3 regions of the Priestia sp. SIMBA_032 genome follow, and region 2 is predicted to be linked to each of the others. Evidence: predicted binding sites of a transcription regulator. Region 2 holds the regulator's gene; each other region holds the start of a gene.
The links. The regulator Rex, encoded in region 2, represses fermentation and respiration genes when NADH is low (regulators of the CRP and FNR family bind a similar motif). The targets are predictions, from matches to a motif close to TTGTGAAATATTTCACAA.

Region 1: SB717_RS13885 (ubiquinol oxidase subunit II) is a predicted target of Rex. The motif match lies at 6,101-6,118, and genes of this name have one in related genera.
Region 3: ahlS (AhlS family quorum-quenching N-acyl homoserine lactonase) is a predicted target of Rex. The motif match lies at 7,066-7,083, and genes of this name have one in related genera.

What each region holds. Positions count from the first base shown of each region.
Region 1 covers NZ_JAWRXD010000003.1:727,196-737,498, forward strand. The annotation lists gene SB717_RS13855 (COX15/CtaA family protein) at 1-173, shown strand, start outside; gene SB717_RS13860 (SDR family oxidoreductase) at 230-1,114, opposite strand; gene SB717_RS13865 (universal stress protein) at 1,462-1,956, opposite strand; gene cyoD (cytochrome o ubiquinol oxidase subunit IV) at 2,107-2,403, opposite strand; gene cyoC (cytochrome o ubiquinol oxidase subunit III) at 2,404-3,003, opposite strand; gene qoxB (cytochrome aa3 quinol oxidase subunit I) at 3,005-4,972, opposite strand; gene SB717_RS13885 (ubiquinol oxidase subunit II) at 4,974-5,912, opposite strand; gene SB717_RS13890 (chitobiase/beta-hexosaminidase C-terminal domain-containing protein) at 6,310-7,407, opposite strand; gene SB717_RS13895 (AtuA-related protein) at 7,436-7,747, opposite strand; gene SB717_RS13900 (acyclic terpene utilization AtuA family protein) at 7,728-9,062, opposite strand; gene SB717_RS13905 (CitMHS family transporter) at 9,073-10,303, opposite strand, start outside.
Region 2 covers NZ_JAWRXD010000039.1:2,939-13,241, reverse strand. The annotation lists gene SB717_RS32020 (transglutaminase TgpA family protein) at 1-437, opposite strand, end outside; gene SB717_RS32015 (DUF58 domain-containing protein) at 434-1,624, opposite strand; gene SB717_RS32010 (AAA family ATPase) at 1,635-2,585, opposite strand; gene groL (chaperonin GroEL) at 2,744-4,375, opposite strand; gene groES (co-chaperone GroES) at 4,443-4,727, opposite strand; gene SB717_RS31995 (CPBP family intramembrane glutamic endopeptidase) at 5,027-5,755, shown strand; gene SB717_RS31990 (YdiK family protein) at 5,752-5,979, shown strand; gene tatC (twin-arginine translocase subunit TatC) at 6,005-6,760, opposite strand; gene SB717_RS31980 (twin-arginine translocase TatA/TatE family subunit) at 6,776-6,961, opposite strand; gene SB717_RS31975 (redox-sensing transcriptional repressor Rex) at 7,015-7,653, opposite strand; gene SB717_RS31970 (ABC-F family ATP-binding cassette domain-containing protein) at 8,112-10,046, shown strand; gene tsaD (tRNA (adenosine(37)-N6)-threonylcarbamoyltransferase complex transferase subunit TsaD) at 10,303-10,303, opposite strand, start outside.
Region 3 covers NZ_JAWRXD010000004.1:144,151-154,453, forward strand. The annotation lists gene SB717_RS14890 (DUF3951 domain-containing protein) at 1-70, opposite strand, end outside; gene SB717_RS14895 (GNAT family N-acetyltransferase) at 141-605, opposite strand; gene SB717_RS14900 (alpha/beta fold hydrolase) at 772-1,665, opposite strand; gene SB717_RS14905 (glycerate kinase) at 1,991-3,127, opposite strand; gene SB717_RS14910 (GntP family permease) at 3,148-4,416, opposite strand; gene SB717_RS14915 (sugar diacid recognition domain-containing protein) at 4,543-5,640, opposite strand; gene SB717_RS14920 (sigma-54 interaction domain-containing protein) at 5,637-6,773, opposite strand; gene SB717_RS14925 (PAS domain S-box protein) at 6,737-7,024, opposite strand; gene ahlS (AhlS family quorum-quenching N-acyl homoserine lactonase) at 7,346-8,194, shown strand; gene SB717_RS14935 (iron-containing alcohol dehydrogenase) at 8,249-9,433, shown strand; gene SB717_RS14940 (DUF805 domain-containing protein) at 9,466-9,801, opposite strand; gene SB717_RS14945 (DUF3231 family protein) at 9,973-10,303, opposite strand, start outside.

The DNA.
Region 1 (10,303 bases), on a different contig from region 2:
ACGCGTCCATCATTGCAGTTGCTTTAACCGTTGCTCAAATATTTAGCGGTATCTTTGTTGTCATGTCCCGTTTAAATGTCTTTGCTACACTGTCTCACTCGGCATTTATTACAGCGTTATTCGCTACGCTTAGCTACATTTGTGTACAGACTTTAAAAGGAAGAAGACATTAAAACAAAAATAACTCAAAAAAACACGTGCAGTTCATAACTGCACGTGTTTTTTTGAGTTAAGCTAGTTCTATTCCCCCTGTAATTCCGTAAACTTGAGCTGTTACGTAGCTTGCATCCGTTGAAGCTAAAAATACGTATACATTTGCTAACTCTACCGGCTGACCAGCACGCTGCAAAGGTGTATCTTGTCCAAAGCCTGGAATAGCGTCGCTTGGCTGCCCTCCAGAAATTTGAAGCGGCGTCCAGATAGGTCCTGGAGCAACGGAGTTGACACGGATACCTTTTGGAGCTAATTGCTTGGCTAGTCCGCGAGTGAATCCGTTAATGGCAAACTTTGTAGCTGCATAATCTAATAAATTAGGACTTGGGCTATAGCCTTGTACAGAACTTGTGGTAATAATAGAAGCACCTGCCGGTAAATAAGGCAGCGCTGCTTTTACGGTCCAATATAAAGAGAATACATTTACTTCAAAGGTTTTGCGCAGCTGATCCGTTTCTAAATCAGCAAGATCTTCTACTGCCTGCTGTTTACCTGCTACGAGCGCTAAAACGTCTAATCCATCTAATTCTTTGTAAGCTTTTTCTACTAGCTCCTTGCAAAAAGATTCTTCGCCTACATCACCAGGTATGAGTACTGCTTTTCTTCCTTCTGCTTCAATAAGCTTTTTTACTTCTTCTGCATCAGCTTGCTCTTGTGGCAAGTAATTAAGCGCAACGTCCGCTCCTTCTCTTGCGTAAGCGATAGCTGCTGCTCGGCCAATACCTGAATCTCCACCTGTCACAAGAGCTTTTCTGCCTTTTAATTTACCTGCACCTATGTAACTGTTTTCCCCGCAGTCTGGGATGACGTTCATTTCTTTTTGTACACCAGGCGGTTCTTGATACTGTTTTGGATAGTCTTCATGGAAATATTGAGTTAATGGATTATTTAACTTTGACATATTCGTCACTCCTTTATAAATCAACCTTAACCAACTAAGGAAAAGTTTTCTATATACTTGTTCTTCCCCTCTGCTTCCTTAATAAACATGTTTAATGTGCTCTACTATCCTCACCTTTCTTTCTGCCATTCCCATTCAATCAACAGCTAGAAACAGCTGCATACCTGGAAAATACATTCACCATCACAATAAAAGAATCCGAACGAGTCAAATTCTCCCTTAAGAATCTTGACTCCTTGTTCGGATCTTCTTTTAACTAAAATACGTTTATCTCCTCTCTTTAAATAAATGGTGAGAGCTTTGTATTTTGCTGTGCACAACAAGTTTTATTTCTCGTCTGTGCCTGGCTATTCTGTTAGTTCTACTTGTAAAGGCTTTGATTCCTCTTCAGCTTCTTTAGGAGTGCGAACGATTAACACATCACATTTGGCATAGCGCAAAATATGCTGAGATACACTTCCGATTAAGATACGCTCTACCGCGTTTAACCCGGTTGCACCGCATACAATTAAATCAACGTGCTTATCGGGAGCAATTTTTTTAGATATTTTTGTTTTAGGAGAACCGTGTTCAATTAATGTCTCGACTTTCGTTACTCCATCCTTAATGGCTAGGTTACTATAGTTGGTTAAAAGTTCTTCAGCAAATTTCTCTGCATCTTGAAAGCGTGTATCCGTATAGAATGCATAAGGTGATGGACTTAATGCCTGTATGTCGATAACGTGACAAATTATCAAATGAGCGTTATTTTTTTTTGCACTGTTAACTGCTTTTTTGAATGCCCACTCCGCTTCTACAGAACCGTCTACTGCTACGAGGATGTTACGATAAGCCATATTCATCATAATCTCTCCTTTGTCTTTCGTTTATAAAGAACTTTCTTTGCTACACTTTTATTGTACTTCTTGCACAAGCGAAAATATGTGATTTTTATCACAAGTTAGAGAAATTAATCAAAAATAGAGCCGTGCACATCGTACACGGCTCCATTTTTATTGAACTTGAGAGTTAAAAGTCATGATCCAAATAGATCCTGCTACAATCGTAATAACAAAAACGATTCCAAGTATTAAAGCCATCACATTATAACGAGGCTTTTCTCCGTCTTTAATATGCATAAAGAAAAACAATTGAACAAAAAATTGAAGCACGGCCATTCCTAGAATGCTAGCTAGTAATATATTTTTAGCAAGTACGTGGTTTAATACCAGCAGCAGAGGAATAACGGTTAAAATAATCGAGAAAATAAATCCTATTGTATAAGCTTTTAACGACCCGTGGTTCTCCATCTACATCACCCCCATTAAATACACAACCGTGTAAAGGAAGATCCAGACGGCATCAAGAAAATGCCAGTATAAGCTTATAATCGTCACTTTTCGTTTTGTTACAGAGGTAATTCCGTATCGTTTTAACTGGATTGTAATTGAAATCATCCAAATGATTCCAACAGAGACGTGCAGCCCGTGTGTACTAACCAGCGTGTAGAAAGCCGTAAAAAATGCGCTCGTAGAAATGGTTGCTCCTTCGTGAACCATTGTTTGAAATTCATGAATTTCAAGGCCAACAAAGCATACACCTAAAAGCAGAGTTACGATTAGCCAGCCAATTAAAGGCTTTATTTTTCCTTTGTGCATGCTTAACACGGCTAATCCGCTTGTAAAGCTGCTCGTTAATAAGATAAACGTTTCAGAAACAAATCCTGGGACTTCAAAAAATTCCTTTCCTGTAAGGCCTCCTGCAGTATGATTAACAAGAACGGCATACGTAGCAAATAATGCTCCAAATAAGATGCAGTCCGTTACGAGGAAAAGCCAAAAACCCATAACTTTGATTTCTTCATCATGTTCATGATGATGTTCTCCGTGGTGTGCTGTCGCATATGCCATGTTATCCGACCCTCCCTACTGAATCTTCTGTATGTCGAATTTCATCCACGGGAATATAATAGTCCGAGTTGTATTGAAAAGAACGAGCTAGTAAACAAGCTCCTACTCCTGTCAAACCGAATATCGCTACCCATACCCAGTGGAACGTTAAACCAAAACCAGCAATGAACCAGAAAACCGACATGATAAATGGAATGCCTGAATTCTTAGGCATATGAATTGGAGAAAAAGCCGCTGTTTCCTTCGCTTTTTTCTTTTTTCTTTCTTCTTTTATCGTCCACCACGCATCTTGCCCGGTTACTGTTGGAATTACTGCAAAATTGTAGTGCGGCGGCGGTGAAGGGATGGACCATTCTAATGTACGTCCATTCCAAGGATCTCCTGTTACATCTCGTTTTCCGTACTTAATGCCATGAAGAATCTGCCATGCTTGAAAAATAAACCCTATGCCCATAAAGAAGGCTCCCACTGTAGAGATAACGTTCAGCGGTCCCCATCCCATGTCAAAATCGTACGTATAAATACGGCGTGTCATCCCCATAAATCCTAATGCATATTGAGGCATGAAGCATAAGTAAAAACCAATATTCCACGTCCAAAATGCCCATTTACCAAGACGGTCATTTAGTTTAAAGCCAAACATTTTTGGCCACCAATAGTACAAACCTGCAAAAAAGCCGAATACCACGCCTCCGATTAACACTTGGTGAAAGTGTGCAACTAAAAAGTAGCTATTGTGATACTGATAGTCTGCAGGAGCTGCTGAAAGCATAACACCCGTTGCTCCTCCCACAACAAAGCACGGGATAAAAGCAATTGTCCATAACATTGGCTGCGTCATTTGAATACGGCCGCGGAACATCGTAAATAACCAGTTGAACACTTTAACGCCCGTTGGAATTCCGATGGCCATCGTGGTAATAGCAAAAAACACATTCACATTAGCGCCTGCACCCATCGTAAAGAAATGATGTACCCATGTAAAATACGATAGAACGCTAATAATCATCATTGAAAAAACCATAGATTTATAGCCAAATATTTTCTTTTGAGAAAACGTTGCAACGATTTCAGAAAAAATGCCGAATGCAGGAAGTACAACGATATACACTTCAGGATGTCCCCACATCCAAATTAAGTTAATGTACATCATTGGATTTCCTCCGCCGGTCATGGTAAATAAGTGTCCGTCAAAGAAGCGGTCAATAAACAATAAAGCAAGCGTTACGGTTAATACAGGAAACGCGAAAATGATAATAATACAGCTTGCTAGAACAGACCACGTAAATAGGGGCATATGCATAAGTTTCATACCGGGCGCACGCATTTTTAAAATGGTCATAATGAAATTAATTCCAGAAGCCAAGCTGCCAATACCTGATATTTGAATGCCCCAAATATAAAAATCTTGACCTGGTCCAGGACTGAACTGCATGCCAGAAAGCGGCGGATAACTTAGCCACCCTGCATCTGGCGAGCCTCCGATTACAAACGACAAATTGAAAAGCATGGCGCCAAAGAAAAATAGCCAAAAGCTTACCGCGTTTAAAAAAGGATAGGCGACATCTCTTGCTCCAATTTGAAGCGGCACAACGATATTAAAGAAAGCAAACATAAGCGGCATTGCCATAAATAGAATCATAATGGTTCCGTGCGTAGTGAAAATTTCATTGTAATGATTAGAATCTAGAAAATGCCACTGGGGAAATGCTAGCTGCATACGCATTAATAATGCATCTACTCCGCCTCGAAACAGCATTAACAATGAAGAAAGCATATACATGATTCCAATTTTTTTATGATCTACCGTTGTGAGCCACTCACGCCATAGCCACTTCCACTTTTTAAGATAAGTAAGAACAAAAATAATACCGGCTAGCGTTAACAAAATGGCGACATCTGCTCCGTAAATCATCGGCTCCCCTGTCACAAAAAAATGAGATGAAAAATCTTTTAATTTGTCTAACAACTTATTTTCCTCCTTCCTGGTGCTTGTGCTGTGTATGTGCTTGTTCATCAGAAGCCACATTCATGGTCTTCATATCTTCATTTTTCATATGGTGATGCTGACTATAATATTGACCACCATTTTTAATGACAATTTCTTGGAACAAACCTTTAGGAATGGTAGAATACGATTTCTCCAAAGAAAGACCTTGTTTTGCAAGACTGTTATAATCAGCTTTTGTTAAAGCTGGCGCTGTTTCTTTTACTTGTTTTACCCACTGATTAAATTCTTTTGTCGATGTAGACTTAACTTTAAAGTTCATATGGGCGAACCCTTCACCCGTAAAATTAGCCCCTGAACCAAAATATTCTCCCTTGTGATCAGCTTGCAGCCAAAGCCCCATGGCCATTCCCGGCATGGTATATAATTGTCCTCCCAGCTGGGGTACCCAAAAAGAATTCATAGGTGCATCTGACGTTAGCACGAATTGAACAGGCACATTCTTTGGAATTTCTACATAGTTGACTGTCGCAATATCTTGATCCGGATATTGAAATAGCCATTTCCAGTCAAGAGATGTTACTTCAATCGTTAGCGGCTTTACATCTTTTTTCGGCGGATCTACTAATTCATAAGTCGTCTTGGCCGTAGCGAAACCTAAAATGCCGATAATAATAATGGGGATGCCCCACCAAATAAATTCAAGACGCTTGCTATCGTCCCAGTCTGGTCGATACGGAGCCTTGTTTCCAGGCTTATCACGGTAGCGTAAAACGATATACACAAGCAGACCTAAAACAGGAATAACAACAATTGTGCATAAAATTATGGAAAAAATAATTAACTGGTATTCTTTTTGAGCCACCGCCCCCTGCGGATTTAAAATCAAATAACGACTATCACAGCCTGCTAAAAAAATTGTAATGAATACGGAGAGAATGATTAACTTGCCAATATGCATTGATTTTTGCTTTCTCACCTAAGCTTAGGCTCCCTTCCTTTAAATCTCTGTACATAATAATGGTATATAAACGTTCATATTAAAGATGCATCTCAACAGATCAAAAGGCTAAAAACCTCCTAACATATTGAATTTTGTCATGACATATTGCTTACTTCTAAAAAATTATCATGTTGCGTTGTTAAAGGGTGTGATATTTCTCACACTTAAAGCGGTTTTTATCTATTTTGAATACCTTTACCATAATTTCGTCACATATTTGAGTAAATGTGGGGGATAAAAGGTACCTTGTGACTAGCCTAATAAAAGCAAAAAAACTCTTCCAGTTTTTATTAACTGGAAGAGTTTTTTCATAAGTACTAGATGAAGTATTGAGCTTTAACATTTACTGATTTGCTTATTTGACCTGCTGAAACATCCATTCAATCAGTTTCTGGTTTTGATACACAGGAACCCATGAAGCATGGTCATACTTTAATTCTTTAGGATATTCCGTATATAGCGGATGTCCTCCAGCTTTTTTTATAGCACTTATTATATTCCTTGAATAGGTAACAGGAATGACAGAATCGTCTTCAGCATGAAAAGCCCATATTGGTTTGTTGATAAGAAAGTGCGCCTTAGCTGGATCGGCTCCTCCCGCTATCGGAACCATCGCAGCAAACAAATTAGGGTGTTCTATATTTAAGTTAAATGTGCCAAATCCTCCCTGAGATAGTCCTGTAGAATAAAGGCGATTACTATCTATATTGTAGGATTTTCTTACACTTTGTAGAATTTCATAAGCCGTTTTTAAATCTTCTGATGTTTCGAATACTTTTGCTAAATCGACTTGATTGTTATCATCTCTTGTAACGGTGAAGCCTCCGCTTGGTACATTACGAGCTTGGGGAGCTAAAACAAAAGCGGGATGCTTTCGTTGATTTTCTGGTGAAGCCCAAATGATGGCTCCGTCGTTGCCAAGAAGCTGTTTTGTATTATCATTTCCTCGTTCACCACCTCCGTGTAAAAATAGCACCAGAGGATATGATTTTGTAGAATCATAGTCTTTAGGCACATAAAGTCGGTAGGGCATTGTTTTATAAGTGAATGATAAAAATTGAGTAGCTATAGATTCTCTGCTTTCAAATGAATAAGTAAATATAGCTATATCACTATGATTTTTCTGATTTTTATTTTTCGCGTTTCCTTTTATGGAAATTGCTTTAAGCACCGTATCGTTATTAATAATAATTGGGTTCGAATACTGATTGCTTTGACTGGTCGGAGTGCTCCCGTCAAGTGTATAGTAAATTTTCGCACCTGGTGTGTTTGTCTTTAATTCAATCTTCTGCTCCAAATAATAGTTACCTGATAAAACTGAAGAGGTTGGTTTTTTTACGTTTTTATAATTATTTTCTTCTTTTGCCGCAACACTACTTAAAGGAAAGAAAGCTAGAATAAGAACTCCTACAGTAATAAAACTTAGAACTTTTTGTATTGACGTATTGTTCACTGATAAAGTACCTCCTTTATACTATTATTCAAATGTCTACTTCCATTTCCAGCAGGGCATAACTTAAGCTTTTTCCGTGCGTATCCATTCCTAAAGAAGTAGTCACTCCACCAAGTAACGCGCGGTGACATACAAATTGAAACGCTGATATATTAGGAACCTCATAGCGAACAATGTCTCCTTCTACAATATTTTTTAAGTGTTTTTTTACTTCCGAAGCAGTCACTTTTTCATGTAATAAAAAATAATCCTTTTCGTCATACGGAATTAGTGATAGCATAAGCGTGTTTCCCTTATCCCCAGCTCGACTGTGAGCAAGTTCATATAATTTCTTTTTCATTTGTTATGCTCTCCTTTAATGTAAAGTAGGTTTCTATTTTGTTACGTGAAATCAACGTAGAAACAATTCCTACTACTTCATTAACATACTTTCTTGCTCCGCCTCCACCTGCGGGCCCATTTGTATAAAGAGCCTCTGCCTCTTCTCCAATTTTGGCTGCTTCCTTTAAAGTAAGACATTTCCCTGCTACTCTCAGCCTGATTTCATAAGGATCTGATTCTTGAAAAGAGACTCTATGAACGGAAGAAATACCGATATAATCAATTCTTAAGTCGACCACTTTATCTTTTAAACGACTATATAAAATTTCACCAGCTAGCTTAGCTCTTTCTAGAGCATTGGATCCAGCATAGGAAATTTCCCCTTCTCCAATAACACCTGCTTCGTAACCTACGCTGACTTTTAACGTTTCAGGCCTTGTTATACCTGTTCCGCCAGACACTTGAATTTGGTTCAATTTAATTCCCTGTAAATGAACGGAAGTAAAATCTGCAATAACATCCGGTGTTATATATTGATGAGGATTAGTTACTTCGTAAAGAAGCTGTTCTTTTACAGTAGCTAAGTTAATGACTCCTCCTGTCCCTTCTACTTTAGTAATGATGGCTGTCCCATCTTCTTTAACATCAGCAAATGGAAAACCTAATTCAGCAAGCTTTGGGACTTCTTTTTTTCCGGGATCAGCAAAATAACCACCAGCTACCTGTCCTCCACACTCCAATAAGTGTCCAATTACTGTTCCTTGAGCAATTTTATCTACGTCGTCTAAAGACCATCCAAAGTGGTGTACCATTGGAGCAACAAATAAAGACGGATCTGCTACTCTACCGGTAATAATAACTTGAGCCTCTGTCTCTAGAGCTGGCAATATTGTTTCTACACCAAGGTAAGCGTTTGCAGATATGACGTTACCAAAATGAGATATCGGTTCATTTGTTTCTAGAGTCAATCCATTTCTATCTATCAACTTTAGTACGTCATCTCCCAATACGGCCGCCACTTTTATCTCAATGTTCAATCGGTTAGCCATTTCCACAACTTTTTCAGCAGCACCTATTGGATTGGCTGCTCCCATATTTGTAATAATTCGCACTCTATTTTTCTTGATAATAGGCAAAAGAAGCTCTAGTCTTTTTTCCAATAAGGGATCATAACCCATTAAAGGATTTTGACTTTTTCTTTTTTGGGCAAGTGCGATTGTTCTTTCAGCTAAACATTCTAATACTAAATAATCTAAATTTCCTTTTTCAGCCAATATAACCGCCGGTTCTAATCGATCTCCTGAAAAACCCGCGCCTGATCCAATTCTTATCATTTTCATCACCTCAAATAGTAATTGCTCCCGTTATTAATGCCACAATCGTCATAACAATGGTGGTTCCAAATGCCCACTTAAAGATAAAACGCTGATGATCGCCTAAATTCACTCCCGCTAATCCTACAAGGATAAAGGTCGAGGCGGTTAAAGGACTTAATGGAAATCCAGTCGTCATCTGTCCTAAAATAGCTGCTCTGCCAATTTCAATTGGATCGATGCCAAAGTTAGAAGCCGTCTGGCTAATAATTGGCAATACCCCAAAATAGTAAGCATCCGGCGTAAACACTAAGCTAAGAGGCATGCTTTTAACCGCTACCAGTACAGGTAAGTAAGAAGCTAGTGATTCAGGGATAATGCTAACCATTGCAGAAGCCATTCCATCTATCATCTTTGTTCCTGTTAGGATACCCGTGAAAATGCCTGCGGCGAAAATCAACGTAGAAACAATTAACACGTTATTTGCATGACTTAGTAAGCGTTTTTGCTGTTCTTCTGGATTTGGATAATTCACCAAAAGAGCAATTACAAAAGCGACAATAAATAAAACCGGTAAAGGTAGCCATACTTTAATTAACGCGATAAGAAGCAAAATTGTTAAAGCAAGATTAAACCAAAAAAGCCGTGGTCCTTTTGCTTCTAGGGCAGCTGCATGTTCTGTAAACCCTTGTACATGTTCTTCTAGTTCAATGACTCCTAGTCTCTGCCTCTCCTTTTTCCCAAGCCAAAAAGCAGATGCTAACACCCATACAATCCCAGCAATCATTGCGGGGATAACAGGGTTAAATAATTGAGAAGAATCTGCATTAAATGTAGTCATGGCTCTAGCAGTAGGTCCTCCCCAAGGAGCTAAGTTCATAACTCCCGCTCCTAAAGCAACCACTCCTGATAAAATAAGAGGATTCATCTTTAATCTCTTATAAAGAGGTAGCAGCGCTGTAATGGTAATCATAAAAGTAGATGCACCGTCTCCGTCTAATGATACAAGCATTGTGACGATAGCTGTCCCTACGACTACTTTTAAAGGATCTCCTTTAACTAGACGAAGCATTTTAGAAATCATAGGATTAAATAAGCCTGTATCAATCATTAAGCCGAAGTACAAAACTGCAAAAACAATCATAATACCTGTAGGCGCTACTTTTATAATGCCTTCTAACATCATGTCTCCCATTTCTAGCCCAAATCCGCCTATTAATGCAAAAACAGTTGGTACGAGAACTAAGGCAATCAATACAGAT
Region 2 (10,303 bases):
GTTAAGAAGAAAAAGAAGAAAATTCTTTTTTGATAAAAGATCCAATATCGAATTAAATAAGCCATAATCCAAAGCAACACAAAAAATAAAGTGCTCCTCATTTCAAATGATAAATTCGCTATATCCCACTGCATAATACTTTGTACATCCGACTGAAGAATTTCCAGCAGTCTCGGAAGCCAGTCTGAAGAAAAGAAGGCCCCTTGAAAATAAAGATTGTGAAGTGAAAACAAAATAAACAACATGCTCCCTAACGTCATCAAGATAAACGGCAAGCGAAACGTTAAGCTCAAAAAGCAGTAAGCAACAAACAGGATAAAGTATTGAATTTGATTGGTATCCGTTACTTCGTTTAAAGGGAGAAGCCATTCCACTAATAAAAAGAAAGCTCCCGCGTACAATAAGATATTTTTTACATACCAAGCTGATTTATTCACTTATTTCCGCCCTCACTTCCTTTAGATGATAGAGAAAGTGGAATATTAATGACTTCAATCGTTAAAGCAGAAGATTGTATTCCATTTACAATAACGGCCTCTTCGTCACTAAGCCCTGCTCCTGCATCTTTAACAACAATTAGTGACGCCTTAGCATGGAAACTCAGCTTAGATTGAACCTGCCCAATAAGAGTCCCGGTAACTTGACTGACAATGACCATAAAAGAATGCTGCTTTTGAATGGCAATATTCTTAAATTCTGTTTCGAATGTTCGATTGCTACTAGGCTGTGCACGTGCTAAGTGATGCAACAGGTTATCAGTCTCCTTTTGTTCAGAGGTTTTTGGCGAAAAAAAGGCATCTCCAGCTAAAAGAAAATCGACTTTTTTACGCTTGGTTTCTTCATGAATGAGCATGGATGCTAGAAAGCTCATTCGCTCTTCAAAATATAGAGGACTCATAACATCTGCAATGATAATCATGCTTCGTTCATGATAATGACCGAACTCTTTAGAAATCAACGTAGCTTTACGGGCCGTCGCCTTCCAATCAATAGACCCTAATCGGTCACCCGGCTGATATTCTCTAATGCCTGTCACTAACGTAGTAGATTGATTTCCCGTCGAAACTTCATTTTTCCCTTCTTCTATTCCCGCTAAAAGAAACGGGATATCTACCTCATGAATTTGAGGATAAACGATAAATCGCTGCTGCAGCGGATAATACGCCTTCTTTTTTACAATTCCTAACAAATCACTCATTTCAATCGAAATCGTAAAAAATTCATATTCTCCTCTTTCTACAAACGATCTTTCATACGGAATAACGGCGTTTCGTTGAAAAAGCGGATAAATTGTTCTTTCTTCTTGATCTAAAAAGTTACTTTCCTCTTTCACCGCTGCCATATAAACAGGAAAAGCCGAGGAGCGTGTAATGTGAATATCATACGAAAGATGGTCTCCAGCGAATCGAGGCTGTAGCTTCATGTCACGAGTAACATTCCACTTCTTCAACGGATAAAGCAAAACGGCTACCCCATATAACCCAAAAGGTAAGAAGCTATAAAATAAAAACCAGCTGACAAAGCCTCCTTGAAACATAGCGTAAGAAAACGTAGCAGCAAAGATGCAGAATAAAACGAACCAGTCTCTACATTTATTCCATATCACTTTTATATACTGTTTCATAAAGTACCTCTTACCTTTTAACAGGTACTTTCGTGTCAGCCATAATTTGCTTCATCACATCACCCGCTGTTAAGCCGCTGTACTGGGTATCAGATCTTAGCGTTAATCGATGTACACACACATACGAAGCAAGCTCTTGAACATCATCAGGAAGACAGTAATCTCTTCCCTTCACTAAAGCATATGCTTGAACGGCCTTCATAAAGGAAACCGTTCCACGAGGACTGATACCTAACGAAACATGTGGATGAGAGCGCGTTTTGCGAATGATTTCGATGATATAGTGCTTGATCGTATCATCTACATAAATACTGCTTACAGCTTTTTGAGCCTGTACTAATTCTGGAACGCTCATAACGGGTTTGACATCTTCAAGGTTAACTTGAGTCGATACGCCATTTAAAATTTGAAGCTCCTCTTCTTGCGTAGGATACCCCATGCTTAGTTTGAATGAAAAACGATCCAGCTGCGCTTCCGGCAAATGATAGGTCCCATCAAAATCAACAGGATTTTGAGTAGCCATCACAAAAAAAGGCGCTGGAATTTCCCGGGTGATACCATCGGTTGTTACATGATGCTCAGCCATTGCTTCTAAAAGCGCCGATTGTGTTTTAGGAGAAGTCCTGTTAATCTCATCAGCGAGCACAATGTGGCTCATGATAGGACCTGGACGAAAATGAAATTCCATGTCTCTTGGACTGTAAATAGAAACACCTGTTACATCGGACGGCAGCAAATCAGGCGTGAATTGAATTCGTTTAAATTCTGCATCAATCGATTTGGCCAGTGCCTTCACGAGCATCGTTTTCCCCACACCCGGCACATCTTCAAGCAAAATATGCCCCTTTGCAAGCAAAGCAACCAGACTCAACGTAGATACATGACGCTTTCCAATTACAATTTGATCGATGTTTTCTAATACTTGATTTAATTTATTATTAATATGATCGAGCTGAATCAACGAAGCTCCCCCTTAAAACTCAGTTAAGCCTTGAGTTTAGTATGTTTTCCAATAAACATAGTACTATCTTAACAAATTTTAAAAAAATCTGAAAATATTAACGCACGCAAAAAAGCGACCAAGTGAGTACTTGGTCGCTTTTTCAGAGAGGGCAATGATTACATCATGCCGCCCATTCCACCCATGCCGCCCATGTCAGGCATTGCAGGTGCTCCGCCTTCTTCTGGCTTGTCAGCAACAACTGCTTCAGTTGTTAAGAACATAGCCGCTACAGAAGAAGCATTTTGAAGAGCTGAACGCGTTACTTTTGTTGGGTCAACGATACCAGTGTCTAGCATATTTACCCACTCGCCAGTTGCAGCGTTGAATCCAGTTCCAACTGCTTCGCCTTTTAGACGCTCAACGATTACTGATCCTTCTAAACCAGCGTTGTGAGCGATTTGACGTACAGGCTCTTCAATCGCACGTAATACGATGTTGATACCTGTAGCAGTGTCACCGTCAGCTTCGATGCTTGCTACTTTATTATAGATATTTACTAATGCAGTACCACCACCAGCTACGATACCTTCTTCAACCGCAGCACGCGTAGAGTTTAATGCATCTTCAATACGTAATTTACGTTCTTTTAACTCAGTTTCAGTTGCCGCACCAACTTTAATTACAGCTACGCCACCAGCAAGTTTTGCTAAGCGCTCTTGTAATTTTTCACGGTCAAACTCTGAAGTTGTTTCTTCAAGCTGAGCTTTGATTTGGTTTACGCGTGCTAGGATATCTTCTGCATTTCCTGCACCGTTTACAACTGTTGTATTTTCTTTTGTTACAACAATTTTAGAAGCGCGACCTAATTGATCGATGCCTGCTGTTTTTAAGTCAAGACCAAGCTCTTCAGTGATTACTTCTCCGCCTGTTAAGATCGCAACGTCTTGTAGCATTGCTTTACGACGATCACCAAAACCAGGAGCTTTAACAGCTACAGCTGTAAATGTACCACGAAGTTTGTTCACAACTAATGTTGCTAAAGCTTCGCCTTCTACATCTTCAGCGATGATTAATAGAGGCTTGCCTTGTTGAACAACTTGCTCTAATACCGGTAAGATTTCTTGAATGTTACCGATTTTTTTGTCTGTGATTAAGATGTATGGATCATCTAATACAGCTTCCATTTTATCTGAATCAGTTACCATGTAAGGAGATGCATATCCACGGTCAAACTGCATACCTTCTACCACTTCTAATTCAGTTGTGAAACCTTTTGATTCTTCAAGTGTGATAACGCCGTCGTTACCAACGCGCTCCATTGCTTCAGCGATTAGTTGACCTACTTCTTCGTCAGCTGCTGAGATAGCCGCTACTTGAGCAATTGAATCTTTACCTTGAATTGGTTTAGAGATTGCTTTTAGTTCTTCAACCGCTACAGCTACTGCTTTTTCCATACCTTTACGGATACCCATTGGGTTAGCACCAGCCGTTACGTTTTTAAGACCTTCTCTGATCATTGCTTGCGCTAAAACTGTTGCAGTAGTTGTACCGTCACCAGCAACGTCGTTTGTTTTGCTAGCAACTTCCGCTACTAATTTAGCACCCATATTTTCAAATGCGTCTTCTAATTCGATTTCTTTTGCAATTGTTACACCATCATTTGTAATAAGCGGTGAACCGAATTTCTTTTCTAATACAACGTTACGACCTTTTGGTCCAAGCGTTACTTTTACAGCATTTGCTAATGTATCTACACCACGTAGCATTGCGCGACGTGCTTCTTCGCTAAATTTAATGTCTTTTGCCATGTTCTTTGACCTCCTCAAGATGTTCTTAATAATCTATTTTTTACGTATGATAAGTTTGTGGTTAAAATTAGCCGATTACAGCTAAAATATCGCTTTCGCGTAAAATTAAGTATTCAGTACCTTCGTATTTCACTTCAGTACCCGCATATTTTGAGAAGATGATACGATCGCCCGCAGCTACTTCTAAAGCTACACGCTCACCGCTTTCTAATACTCGACCTGTACCAACAGCAACAATTTTACCCTCTTGTGGCTTTTCTTTTGCACTGTCCGGTAACACGATACCGCTTGCTGTTTTTTCCTCAGATTTTACAAGTTCAATCACTACGCGATCACCTAATGGCTTTAACAAGTGAAACAACCTCCTCAAATAATATGTTTACATTTTTATTAGCACTCAACCTCAACGAGTGCTAACACAATTATTATATTAAAACAAAGTGGGTTTTTTTTGCAAGTATTAAACAAAAAAAATTTAAAATTTACGACAACTACATATAATAGTCTTAGATTTCGACGATTTTGAGAAATAAAGCATTCTTTTCTCTGTTCAATAATATGTATGTTACAATACGAGCAAGAAGAAATTGCTAACTTTACAGTACTTCTTCGACATATATACATAAAAACCTTTTAAAGGAGTATAGAAGATTGGAAAAACGTTATTGGTATGTTATCCTCACCTACATCCTTATGCAGTTTTCAGGAGTTGTTGGTATACCGCTGTTAAAATTAACAGGAATGTTTGATCAATATCCAGTTCGAACAGCGAATGTCATGCTTTTGACTTATTGGACCATCATTAGCTTTATCCTTGGTTTACTTATTGTCTTACTGCTGCTGCGCCGTGATATGTCCATGCGTATAGAACATGCGGGAACAACGGTAACTGTGGTCTGGTCAGTCCTTGGGGTGTTCCTGGCTATGGCTGGTCAAGCTGTAGCAGGTATGATTGAGCACGCTCTTGGCATTACCCAAGTATCTGAAAACACACAAAATATTGTTAATCTTGTTAAAGCAACACCGTTCCTTATTGTCGTTACGTCTGTTATTGGACCAATACTAGAAGAGATTATTTTCCGAAAGATTATTTTCGGCTCTCTTCACAAACGATACAATTTCTTTATCTCTGCATTTATTAGTTCCCTTATTTTCGCTGCGGTACACTGGGATTTTAAACATTTACTTGTGTATACAGCTATGGGATTTGTATTTGCATTCCTTTATGCAAGAACGAGACTAATTGTTGTACCTATTATTGCTCACGTGTTGATGAATACAATCGTTATTTTATCTCAAACTATTTTTGCAGATAAAATTATAGAAATGCAAAAACAAGCAGAACAAATGCAGTTTATTTTTGGAGGCATGTTTTTATGAAGAATATCCCTTTAACACGAGGGTTTATTTATATTATTATGGGGGTTTTATTTACTTACTTGGCAATTCAAAATGCTCAGGAAACCGTTTGGAATTTCCCCACAATCTTATTTGCACTCGTAGCCGCATTTGATTTCAGGTTTGCGGTTCGCATCTTTATCTTGCACTACAAAATTAAAAAATTGCAGCAGCAATATAAAAATCAAGATGATTCATCTAAATAAAAAAACCACTGTTTCAGTGGTTTTTTTACATACTAACATCTTCTCTTTCTTGCTCTGCCCTTGCCTTTAACACTTTGCGATACGAAATGCGGGAAATAATGATGCTGATTTCATACAAAATTAAGAGCGGCACTGTCACCATCATGTGCGAGAGCAATTCCGGTGGTGTAATAAGTGCGGCAATAACTAGCAGTACGAAATAGGCATATTTTCGAATTTGAGATAAAAACATAGGCGTTATAATTCCTAATCTCGTCAAAAACATTACGACGACAGGAAGCTGAAACAACAGGCCAAAAGGCAGTGTGAGCTGCATTAAAAAAGAAAAGTATTCACTAATGCCAATCACTTGGTTTACATTCAGCTCATCAGAAACGCGCGTCATAAAATCGACGACAAATGGAAACAACACAAAATAAGAAAAAGAGACACCGCCTATAAAGAGAAAAATGGAAACAGGAATATATCCAAGCGTTACCTTACGCTCTTTTTCATATAAACCAGGACTAATAAATGCCCAAAGTTGATACAGTGTAACAGGAGCTGCAAGTACACAGCCGATAATAACAGCAAATTGCATATAAATCTTAACTGGATCTGTTAGCCTAAATGCATTCATCGTTAAATTTTTTGCCTCATCAGCATGCTGTAAATAGACAATGACCTTATCTGCTATAAAAAAGCCGCCAATTGTGGCAATCACAAAGAAAAATAAAACAATTAAAATGCGTTTTCGCAGCTCTCCTATATGATCATATATTGACATTTCTTGTTCGGTCATACTATGATCACCCTTTTACTCTTTGTCATCTACTTGACGCTGTTTATCTTTTTCACGATCTTCTGATGCACCGCTAGCGGCATGCTTAAACTCTCTAAGCGTTTGGCCCACTGATCTTCCTAGCTCCGGTAACCGTTTCGGTCCAAAAATAAGCAGTGCTACAATAGCAATAACAATCCAACTGCCTGCTCCAATCCCCATATTCCCACTCTCCTTATTAATTTAGACTTAAGGAAATCGTAACACAGTCCGTCTTATTCAACAGGATAATTTTTCAAAAAGTAGACGAGCGACTGTAATTCTACAGCAAGATCAATATGATGAAGTCGAATCTCATCCGGTACGTTTAAGCGTGCAGGAGTAAAGTTTAAAATCCCTTTAATTCCGCAACTCACTAAACGATCGGTAATTTGCTGAGCAACAGTGGCAGGAACGGTTAAAATCGCTACTGAGATGTCATCACTCATATAATCTTCCAATTGGTCAAGATGATAGACCGGCACGTCGCCTACTTTCGTACCGACTTTATCTTCTATCACATCAAAAGCGCACTCAATTTTAGTGTTATTATTTTTAATAAAATTATAATTTAAAAAGGCCGTTCCTAGATTCCCTACGCCAATCAGTGCTACTTTCGTTACTTCATCTTGGTCTAACGTTTTACGGAAAAATGTAAGTAAATAATTTACATTATAGCCGTATCCCTTTTTTCCTAATGCACCAAAGTAAGAAAAGTCCCGACGAATAGTAGCAGAATCCACTTTCACTGCCTCACTTAACTCTGCTGACGACACACGCTGTTTACCAGAAGCATGCAAATTTTTCAAAAAACGATAATAAAGCGGCAATCGTTTAGCCGTTGCTTGTGGTATTTTTAATTGTTCAGTGTTCACGTTGTACCCCCTCAGTTCATGTATGTCATTACTAACATTTTTAAGTCATATTGCATTACCTTTCACAAAGCATCAACCGCTTTGAGGTAGCGCTTCCAATTCTCTCTCTTTTCTCTTGTTTTATATATACTCCGCTTCACACCTCGACGGCTTTTGTCTATCCAGCACTACTTAAAGTCGATAGCTAGAACGAAGCAATTAGCCCTTCAAAGGATCCGTTTGGTAGTCATGACGGATTTTTTACATCCATCATATATAAGTTCAGAGATGCACTTATCTCTTATTTTAACATAGTATCCTGTATAAAATGTGCAGGTAAAATCATTTTATTTCATGAATCAAAACATTCGCTTCATCATTTGTCCTTGTCCCTCTGCAAATTACAAACGCTTGTAGGAAGAACTTGTAGTTAAAAATATGTTAAAATACACTATGGATATACTACTAGAGGTGAAAAAATGATTATTCTACAATTGAACGGTATTACAAAATACTATGGGGCAGAACCCATTTTATCGAATATAAAGTTAGAAGTACAATCAAAAGACCGCATTGCCCTAGTGGGACGAAACGGTGCTGGTAAATCAACTTTATTAAAAATTATTGCTGAGCAGCTTTCCTATGACAGCGGAGAAATTATTAAACCTAAGGGTGTTTCCATTGATTATATGGGACAAGATACAGTTCTTGAGTCAACACTCTCCATATGGGAAGAAATGATGACTGTCTTTGCTCCATTAAAGAAGATGGAAAAAGAATTACGTACGCTTGAAACGAAGATGGGTGATCCAGACATTTTTAATGATTCAGTTCAATACGAAAAACTAACCAAAGAGTACGATCAGCTTCAAGTAACGTTTAAAGATTTAGGCGGCTATCAATATGAAGCAGATACCCGATCTATTCTTCACGGTTTCCGTTTTTCAAACTTTGACTACAGCACCCCTATTTCCTCCTTGAGCGGTGGACAAAAAACGCGCTTGGCTCTTGCAAAACTGCTTTTAACAAAGCCTGATTTGCTTATTCTGGATGAGCCTACCAACCACTTAGATATTGAAACTTTAGCATGGCTGGAACAGTTTCTGCAAGGGTATGAAGGAGCTATTTTAATTGTTTCACACGATCGTTACTTCCTTGATAAAGTCGTAAATCAAGTGTATGAAGTCACACAAAAAACAACGGTCAAGTACACAGGCAACTACTCTAAATACCTTGTACAAAAAGCAGAGCGATATGAAAAAGAATTGCGTCAGTACGAAAAACAGCAGGATGAAGTCGCAAAATTGAATGACTTTATTCAGCGAAACATCGCCCGCGCATCGACTACAAAACGTGCGCAAAGCAGACGTAAACAGCTCGATCGAATGGAGTTAATAAATCGACCTAACGAAGGCGAAAAATCAGCTAGTTTTTCGTTTGAAATTGAGCGCCAAAGCGGAAATGAAGTCTTAAATCTCGAAGATGTGTCTATCGGATATGATGAAAACAACTATGTCGTCCAGCAGGCAAACCTTCGCATTAAAAAAGGTGAAAGCCTCGCGTTGGTTGGCCCTAATGGCGTTGGGAAATCAACTTTATTAAAAGGTATTGTGGATAAACTCAGCTTCAAGACTGGAACTATTTCTTTTGGCTCAAATGTAATGGTTGGTTATTACGACCAAGAGCAAGCCAATTTAACGTCTAATAAAACCGTTTTAAATGAGCTTTGGGATGACTACCCATCCAAACCTGAAAAAGAAATCCGTACAGCGCTTGGAAACTTTCTGTTTTCAGGTGATGATGTACTGAAAATCGTTTCGACGCTTAGCGGTGGTGAAAAAGCACGTTTGGCTCTTGCGAAACTTATGCTTCAAAAAGCTAACTTCTTAATTTTGGATGAACCTACTAACCACCTTGATTTAGATAGCAAACAAGTACTAGAGAATGCGTTAATTGATTACCCGGGGACTCTATTATTTGTTTCACATGACCGTTATTTTATTAATCGTATTGCAAACAAAATAGCAGAGCTATCTCCTGAAGGGGTAGAAGAATTTCTTGGAGATTATGACTATTATGTAGAAAAGAAAGCAGAAATAGAGGAAATCAAAGAATTAGAAAATATAAAAGCAAACGAAGAACGCACGGTAAAAGTAGATAAACAGTCCTATAAACAAGATAAAGAACAAAAGAAATTGATGAGACAGCGAACGCGCCGCATTGAAGAAATTGAAACTGAAGTAAACAAATTAGAAGCCGCACAAGCAGAGAATGAAGAACTTCTTTGTGACCCTGAAATTTATCAAAACCACGAAGAAGTATCAAGATTAAACGGTGAAAACGAAAAAATTTCTTCACAGTTATCCACATTAATGGAAGAGTGGGAAGAATTACAGCTTCTTCTAGAAGAATAGTCTATATTTTTTTCGTATTTATTCATCCTATTTACTTGTTCGTGCGCTTTAGAACAAGCTTTATCCACTCTGTGAATAAATAGTGGATATCTGTCTGATTTTCATAATTAAAACTTGTTGATAACAGGTCCGTGTACTGAGTGCACGGACTTTTCCACATAATTATCCACAGTTAATTCTAAATTTATTGAATATTGTTGATAAATTATTTTTATCCACAAAAAAAGACGAATGAGAACTAAATCTCATTCGTCTCT
Region 3 (10,303 bases), on a different contig from region 2:
TAATAATAATAATCATCAGCGGAATACTCACCGTTAAAATAGCGACTAAAACTAGTAGCGAAAAAATCATAAATTATTTCCTCCTGCTTTATGAACCGTGCCTCCTGAAATAACAAAGCGGATCCCCTACACCCATCCACTTATATTTCATCTACATTCACTGTCATCAGTATACGGGATTCATGAGTAACAAAACCGTTCTTTTCAAAAAAACGTTCTGGTTTGCCTTGGCCTCTTTCAGTAGACACGTAGACTTCTTTCACTTCTTTTTGTATAAGTAACTCGTTAAGGAAAGATAAAAGACTCGTTCCTATGCCAGTTTGCTGAGTGTTGCTTAACACACAAATTTCATTTACATAAAACGTCTTATAGTTCGCCCACTGTTCTTCATTTCCTATTATAAATCCTATGAGTTTATTATTTTTACTGTGGAAGTAACCTATCCCTATGTAACCTGGAGTTTTACTGATATCGTATAAACGAGCATAAGCAGTGTTTATACTCCAAGGCTCATTCCACGGTGACCCACTAAAAACACTTGTATAGATGATTGCTGCTTCTTCTAATTCTTTATCCCTTAGTAAACGAACTTGACTTTTCATCATATTACTCCTTTTCCTATCAACTTTCTTGAAATTCATTTATATATAAAACACTCCATGTATTGGTTAATTATAACATTTATAGACATAGAACGAATAAATTAGTTATCGTTCTCACTGTACTAGAAAAAGGAGATCCAATTTTCGGACTCCTTTTCTTAAATCAACTTTATTTCTTTTTACTTGAATTAATAGATGTATCTATAAAATCATTCACATATTCGCTCATTTCTCTGTACTTCGTCCAATGTAAATAGTGATGTCCTTGTAAAACAACTAGCTTTTGCGACGATACGTGACTTAATTGATTCTGGTAAAACGTAATATTTGATTTTCCCTCTTTTGGTTCTTTGTCTACTTTTCTAGTAAAAATCATTACGGGCATCTTTGAAAGAAATGACATATCGAGAGTTTTATTTATATTGTTGTTCAGTTCTTTTGCTTCATCGATGACGTTTTTGTTGTAGCCTTTCCAGCTGGAGATTACTTTTGTCATTTTTAAATTTTTTGTTGTATACGTTCCTTCTTCGGCTAGCGGTAGATACTGATTAGGACTAGTAAGCAGGGCTAAGCGAGCAAGTCCACTTGGCGCTAAAACACTCATCAAACTTGGTATATTCGGCGCTTCTTCTTTAAAATAATCTAGCGCTTGTGGCAGCGTAGGGTCTATTCCAATAATTGCTTTTACTTCATCTGGATATTTATTAGCGTAATACATGCTGTAAACACCAGAAACTGAGTGCGGCATTAATATATACGGGCCTTTTATATCCGATTTTTGCAAGGCTTCTCTCATTTCACTTACACTATTTTCTACCGTTCGTTTTTTATTCGTAATGTCACTCCATCCGTATCCAAATGGTTCTACCACCACGACTTTATTATCCTTTGACAGTTCATTTACTAACGGTTCAAAATCCAGTGCAGGCGCAGTCGTTCCCAACCCGCTTAGTAGTACAATCGTATTTTCCCCTTTACCTTTTGTATATACATGAATATCTCTGCCATTAACCTCTACTAGTTGACCAATAGGAGGGTACTTTTTCTTTTCTACTGCCGTTATAACTTGATTCGTTACAACCCAAATGATGCATATCCCCAATATAGCTACTATCACATTTCGTAGAATTCTCAAGAACCTAAACTTTTTTTGCACGTTTACCTCTCCTTTCCTTAAGTAGCAGTTAGTAAGCCGACGAGAATGCTAACGAATCTTTGTAACTGCTTACTTACTATGATGCTTCAGAAAACGTTTAGTTCTATTTCCTATATAAAATTTAAAAGAATGATAGCAGCTTACTTCAGCACTAAACGAAAAAAAGGCCTCTTTCATCAGAAGAGACCTTTTACTATTTATTAAAAAGGGAACAATAAAAACTGTAACTCCTTTACTTTATGCCTAAGCGTATAACTGACGCTACGTTTTTAGCTGTTCTTTCAATGTTTTCACCGGCTTTTTCCAGTGCTTCCGGAAGAGTCACTGCCCCGGGCACGACGCTGAATAAAGCAGAAATACCGTGTTCATACACAGCTTCGCTTCCCGCTCCAATGCTTCCTGCTATCGCTATCACGGGAACGCTATGCTTTTTTGCTGTTTTCGCTACGCCGATGGGTGTTTTTCCGTAAATGGTTTGTCCGTCTATTCTTCCTTCACCGGTAATGACAAGATCAGCATTCTTAATATAGCTTTCTAGCTGAGTTGCTTTAATGACAATGTCTACACCTGGCTTTAACTCCGCAGATAAAAATGCCAGCAGCCCGCCACCAAGCCCTCCTGCCGCTCCGGCACCAGGAACGTTCTGAATATGAATATCCATTTCTTTTTTAATAACGGCTGCGTAATGAGCTAGATTACGGTCAAGCTGTTTAACCATATCAGGAGTTGCGCCTTTTTGAGGACCAAACACAGCGGCTGCTCCGGTTTCACCCGTTAACGGATTGTCTACGTCGCACGCAACTTCTACTTTGACTTCAGCAAGCCGAGAATCCAAGTTTGTAAGATCAATAGAAGTTAACTGATCTAAGCTGCCCCCTCCTTCTTTTATTTCTGCTCCTTTAGCATCAAGAAGCTTTGTGCCTAAAGCTTTTGCCATACCGGCTCCTCCATCATTTGTAGCACTTCCTCCGATGCCAATAATGATATGCTTCACTTTGTGATCTAACGCTTTAAGAATGAGCTCGCCAGTTCCTCGCGTTGTTGTGATAAGCGGGTTTCGTTTATCGACAGGGACATGATGAAGACCTGAAGCGGCTGCCATTTCAATAACAGCCGTTTTGCCGTCTCCAAGAATTCCGTAAAAAGCTTCCACCTCTTTCCCTATCGGTCCAGTTACTCGCGCTTGTATAATCTCTCCACCCGTTGCGTCCACAAGCGACTGAACGGTTCCTTCTCCACCGTCTGCCATAGGTACTTTACTAATCTCAGCGTCTGGAAAATGAGCTTTTATTCCTTTTTCAACCGCTTCACAAACATGCAGAGCCGTTAAGCTTTCCTTAAATGAATCAGGTGCAATCACAATTTTCATAGAAACACTCCTTTTTGTTTTTACCCGTATAGCTTTAATACACCAAATATAAGCGTGGATACAATTGCCATAATGAGTCCAATAAGCGATTCGTAAGGGATTAATTTTAAACGTTCTTTTATTTTCATATTTACACTTCCGCCCGTTGCGTGGAAAAAGCTTCCGTGCGGGAGGTGATCAAGTACGGTCGCTCCGGCATGAACCATAGCAGCTCCGGCTAAAGCAGAAACGCCCAGCTCTAAAATCGTCGAGCCAAAAACTTGGCTTGCGACTGCTGTTCCTGCTGTTGTCGAAGCGGTTGCCGCTGACATAAAAATACCTGAAACCGGAGCTAAAACATAAGCTGGCAATCCAATGGCAGACAAGCCTTGAATAATCACGTCTTTTAGCTGGGAGTTGGCAATAATTCCTGCTAATGTCCCTGTTCCAAGAAGCATAATGGCTACACCTGACATTTTTCCTAATCCAGAAATAGCGTATGTATTAAGCTGTTTTCCTTTTTTCATCACAATGGCACCAACAATTCCTCCTACAGGAAGCGCAACCATTGGATCAATATTAAGATCAAAAAGCGGGCGCAGCGCCAGTAGCACGATGGTAACAATTGGTGCTATGATGGCCGTTAAAAACAGCGGCAAGCTGCTTGCATCCACTGTATCTATTTCTTCAATTTGAACCATTGTTCCTTTTTTCACTAATCGTTTGGCTACTATATAAGTGGCCGTTACGCCAAATATAGCGGGAATAATTCCTGCAGCCATCACGGATGTAAGCGGAATATTAAATGCATCTGAAGCAGCAATGGCGTTAGGATTAGGAGACATTAAATTTCCTGCCTTTCCTCCTCCAATCATCGCTAATAAAATAGCTGGCTTTGACATACCCGTACGTTTAGCAATTGCTAAAGCAATAGGCGCCACTGTGATCACAGCCACATCCACAAACACACCTACTGTCGTAAGAATGAGTGTGGCTAGCGCTAGAGCTAAAAGCGCTTTTGTTTCCCCTAATTTTTTTACAATGGTTTCTGCTATAACTGCTGCAGCACCTGATTCTATTAATACCCCGGCCAATATACCAGCTGCAAGAATCCGCAGCACTGCGGGAATGATGCCTTGCGCTCCTTCAATCATTAAAGTAACGGTATCAGCAATATTAACTCCGCCAATCAGTCCTCCTATTAAAGCTCCGGCTATCATTCCGTATGCAGGAGCCACTTTCTTTAGAATTAATATAATGGCAATTACTAATGCACAAATCGCGCCTAACGCGCTTACTTGAACGTCCATAAAGCATCCCCTTTCTTGTTTCTTCTATCCCCAATGCTAATTGTAAGCGCTACCTTTAATTCTTTCATTAGTCACTTCAACAAAAAAAGACCTTACTATCGCAAGATCTTTTATGCACGTGCACAATTATGAAATTTTAGATAACAGTAGCGCTACATACAGTTCAAGAAGGTCTTTTACTTTCCTTGGATCTTTTCCCGTGATATCTTGAATTTTATCTAAACGGTAGCTTAGCGTATTTCGATGAATAAAAAGCTTTTTAGCTGCCGTGCTTCCTTCGCCATTTTCTTCTATGTAGATCGTTAACGTTTCGATAAGCTCTTTTTTCTTATCATATTCCTTAAGCTTTTCATAGTATTGCAACAGATCATGATTTTCTTGAAAACCGGCGCGTTGACGTAACAGTACGGGAATTTGATAATCCGAATAGCAGTAGAAATCAGCTTCTGGATGAAGCTTTGAACCAACCGAAAGCGTATCTTTCGCCTGCTGATACGATGTATGAAGGCCTTTAAAATCAGCTTGAACAGATCCTGCCGCTAACTTACACACCATACCAGACGCCTGAAGCTGTTTTTCTAGCTGTTCCGCATAGCTGCTAGCGCTGCCGGCTTCTATAGATTTTAATAGAACCACTCCGTCTGGAAGCATAGCGTATAGATCATTATTAGCTATGTATTTCTTTACAACCTTCATAACTTCATGGCGATTTTCAGCTTTAATAATTAGTGCCATTCTTGGAAGGTATAAGTTAATATTAAACCGATTCGCTCGTTCAAAAAATAAGGAATCAAGCGGCTCTTCTTGTTGAAGAAGCTGATGAACCACCTCTTCTTTTAATCGTTCATCCCATTGAATTTCCTCTATTAAAATCATTTCTTGAAAAATCATTTCAGCCGCCATGCGCACAAGCTCTCCGTAATTACGAATCTGTTCTGGCAGTCCTGTTAATCCCACAACCCCAACAATTTCTCCGTTAAAGAAAATAGGCAAATTCACGCCCGGTTTGGCTCCGCGCAGCAAGTTAGCCTGCTGCTGAGTGATTTCGTAGGAACTGCCGCTTTTTAATACCATTAACGCTCCTTCGTGGATTTGATTCATTCGATTTTTATCACCCGAACCAATAATGACTCCTTTTTCGTTCATTACGTTAATGTTGCAATCAATAATCTCCATCGTTCTACGCACAATTTTCTGAGCTAATTCTTTTGTTACGTATCTCAAGCCTGCTCCTCTCTTTCTTTACATTCCCATCTTTTTAGTTTCTTTATCAAAGTAGAATGATCGATACCTAATTCTTTCGCTGCTTGCCGGAGTGATGAACAATGTTGAATAGTTTCTTTAACGAGCCGCTGTTCAAACTGCTCCACTTTCTTTTTTAGAGGTAAATAATCACATTTTTCATCTTCATTATAAGTATGAAAAGGTAAATGATGGGCTTCAATTATTTCACCAGGAATAGACACAATCATATTCTCAACCATATTTCGAAGCTCTCTTACATTTCCCGGCCATTGGTACGCTTCTAGCATTTGCTTCGCTTTATTTGATATGCGCTTTTGGACGTAATACGAGCTGCAAAAGTAGGAAACGTAATGATCAACTAGTAAACCAATATCCTCTTTACGTTGAGATAAATGCGGAAGGGTGATTTCAACTACCTTTAAACGATAGTATAAATCTTCACGGAACCTCCCCTTTTGAATAAGCTCTCCTAGATGTTGATTTGTTGCCGAAATGATTCGTATATCGATACTTTTTGTTTTAGTTCCTCCAATTTTCTGTACCTGCTTTTCCTGTAACACTCGAAGCAGTTTTACTTGCAAGGAAATTGGCATTTCACCAATTTCATCAAGCATCAAGGTTCCGCCATCAGCGAGTTCTAACAGTCCTATTTTCCCTTCTGTTCGAGCGCCAGTAAAAGCTCCCTTTTCATAGCCGAATAACTCTGATTCTAGCAACGGTTCAGGAATGGCTCCGCAGTTCACTTTAATGAATGGCTGATTGTTTCTATCGCTTGAATCATGAATAAGATTAGCGACTACTTCTTTTCCCGATCCTGAGGGACCTGATAGAAGAATACTTGTAGGAAACGGAGCTACTCGTTTGGCTTGCTGATAAACCAAGTTCATCTTATTGCTTTGAAACACTAGGGGCTGTTCCGACCCATTCACTTTTACAGCGTATTTATTTGCATTCATATGTGAAAACTCTTTTACCTTTAACAGCTCTTTTTTAACTGCGTTTAACTGTGTAATATCCTGTACAGTGGTAACAACGAGCTCTATTTCACCTTGTTTGTTAAACACTGGATTTCCTGTTACCATAACGTCTCTTCCGCTTGAAATCGTTTGCATAATAGAGCGCCGTTTTTTTCTTCTAACACAAGTAGGGAAACAGATTGATCAATATATCCTTCATCTATAACGGTTTGCATATGCTTTCCTAATACGTTTTGTTTATTGGTTCCTGTGATTTTTTCATAAGCTTCATTTACATATAGCGTTATTCCCTTTTTATTTACTACATATATTCCGTCCGTAGAGAATTCAATAATGGCCTGTAACGTTTCGTTCGTCAAATCTTTTTTTTCTTTAAAAGAAGTCATTATTTCATGTTCCTTTCTTATGGTGAATTTCCGCCAATATACGGTGAAACTTTTCACCACTATCCATTCAATGTACAATAGGCTTTTTCCTTCTAAAAGCGGTGAATTTTTTCAGCACATGGTTATAAAAATCAAGGAAAACTGAGCTAATATTTACTTTTCGAATATTGGCATAGAAATTGCAGTTTAGTATGTTGAAAGAACAGGAGAGAGTCTCCCCCTTCTAAAAAGGATTATTCTCTCCAGAATATAGGGTAAATGCAGTACAAAGTCATTTTAGAAGTACAAATAAAAATCCCGCTACGTTTAGGAGGCTATTGTATGTGTAATATTATTAAACCTAACTCAAAGCTTTATGTGATGGATAACGGCTCGATGCAAATGGATAAAAACTGGATGCTTGCAATGCATAACCCAGCAACTGTTAAGGACCCTCATACACCTACGGAATTTGTAGAGTTTCCAATTTATACTGTATTAATCGATCATCCGGAAGGGAAAATTCTGTTTGATACAGCCTGCAATCCTGAATCAATGGGACCACAAGGACGCTGGACTGAAGCAACTCAACAAATGTTTCCTTACTCAGCTACAGAAGAATGTTATTTACCGAATCGACTAGAACAATTAGGGGTTGATCCTAAAGAAATTAAATTTGTTGTTGCTTCCCACCTTCATCTTGATCATGCTGGCTGCTTAGAATTGTTCACTAACGCTACTGTTATCGTTCATGAAGATGAGTTAAATGGCACCCTTCAGTCTTATGCACGCAATCAAAAAGAAGGTGCTTATATTTGGGCTGACATTGACGCGTGGATAAAAAATGACCTTCATTGGAAAACGATTAAACGAAACGAAGACACCATTAAACTGGCAGAAGGAATTAATATCTTGAACTTTGGAAGCGGACATGCTTGGGGTATGCTTGGCCTTCATGTTCATTTGCCTGAAACAGGTGGCATTATCTTAGCATCTGATGCAATCTATACAGCTGAGAGCTATGGTCCTCCTGTGAAACCACCCGGTATTATCTACGACTCTCTCGGGTATGCAAACACGGTTGAACGTATACGCCGTCTAGCCTACGAAACGAATTCGCAAGTTTGGTTTGGTCACGATGCAAATCAATTTCAGCAGTTCCGCAAATCTACTGAAGGTTATTACGAGTGAAATCAAGCAACTGCTTAAGATAAAAAATTTTTCTATAAATTGGAGGGCAAACAAATGACCATCTCAAAACTAGTTTTCACCCCTCTCAGCTATACAGGATGGGGATCACTTCAACAACTGCTTCCGGAAGTGAAAAAATATCACCCTGCTCATATTTTAATTGTCACAGATTCCGTATTAAAAGACATTGGACTTGTAGATAAAGTGAGTGCTCCTCTTATCCAAAATGGATATGAAGTAGATGTATACGCAGATACGACACCAGAGCCGCCTTTAGCGCTTGGTGAAAAACTCGTATCTTACGCAAAAAGCCGAAAATTTGATTTAGTCATTGGAGTTGGTGGGGGCAGCGCATTAGATTTAGCAAAACTTACGGCCGTTTTAGCCGTTCACGACGGAGCTGTGGAAGAATATTTGAACTTAACTGGCACGAAACAAATTACGGAAAAAGGGCTTCCAAAAATTTTAATTCCCACGACCTCCGGCACGGGCTCAGAAGTAACGAATATTTCTGTATTATCTCTTGAAAGCAGCAAAGACGTTGTGACCCACGATCATTTGCTTGCGGACGCCGCGATTGTAGATCCCGAGCTTACGCTGAGCGTTCCTTCTAAAGTAACGGCGGCTACAGGGATTGATGCATTAACTCATGCCGTTGAGGCTTATGTATCGGTGAATGCAAATCCAGCAACGGACGCCTTAGCCCTGAAGGCAATACGCATGATCAGCTCTTCTTTAAGAGCAGCTGTAGAAGATGGCCAAGATAAAGAAGCACGAACTCAGATGAGCTACGGAAGCTATTTAGCAGGTCTTGCTTTTTTTAACGCCGGTGTTGCTGGTGTTCATGCACTTGCATATCCGTTAGGCGGACAGTTTCACATTTCTCACGGTGAATCAAACGCCGTATTGCTTCCATATGTGATGGGTTACATACGCAGCAGCTGCGTGGCGAAGATGCGTGATATTTTTGAAGCACTAGGCGGAAACGTGACCTCTTTATCAGAAGAGAAAGCTTCTTATCAGTGTGTAAAGCAGCTGCAGTCACTTGTTAAAGACGTCGGCATTCCTCAGACTCTTCGCGGATTTGAAATTCCAGAAAGTGCCCTTCAAAAGCTGACAGCAGATGGCGTCCAGCAAAAACGAATTCTCGCTCGCAGTCCTTTGCCTCTTCATGAAAAAGATATACGAGCTATTTACCAATCCGCTTATGATGGAGTCATAGTAGAACCTCTGCACTAAAAAACTCCCCCTTATATAAGGGGGAGTTCTATTTATGCTGCTTTGACTGTTGTACCGAAACGATTTTCTCTTGGATCGCTAGGCTGACAGAATAAAACAATTAGCCAAATACCGCCAATCAGTGGAACCAATGTAATGAGCTGCCACCATCCGCTTTTTCCCGTATCGTGGAGCCTTCTTGCCCCTACCGCTAACGAAGGAACGGCAACCAATAACGAGTAGATTACCGGCAGAAAAAGAGGCTTATCAATCACGAACTGAATGAACGAAAGAATAAAGGAAATAACAAAGTTAACTAACACAAACATCCAGTATTCAGTTCGGCTTGCTCTGCCAGAAAACGTACCGTAATTTTTCAACACCTTTATCTACCAGTTCAACTTTATCACTCCCCTTTTTTATTATAAAATTGTAAATTTATAGTTTATATATCCTTTTTATTCAAAAAACAAACCGTTCAACGAACAAATAACGACATTTTTTATGCAAAAGAAAAAACTTCTTTCAAAAAAGAAGTTTTCTTCATGTATTATGCTTTTCTATTTAATCAAATCATTTCGGTCTTCCATACTTGGCGGTTCCTCAAGCCACCCGTTTTTGGCCATGATTTTCCCCCCGTCTTGCCCGTATGTTAAAATGTCTTTGGCCGTACTGACAAGAGTAAGAGGAAGATCTCCACGTAAACTAAATGCAGTGCCTAGAGCGTTGCTTCCCAGCCCAAAACTGCAGAACAAACTCACGCAGTACATCATTAGTTTATCTGAAAAAGGTGCTACTTTTGACTCAGTTGCTTTCGCTCCCCACGTTGCAGGCGTCTGAATATCGCTCTCTAAAAGAATTTTGCTATAATCACTTACAATTTTCTTAGCC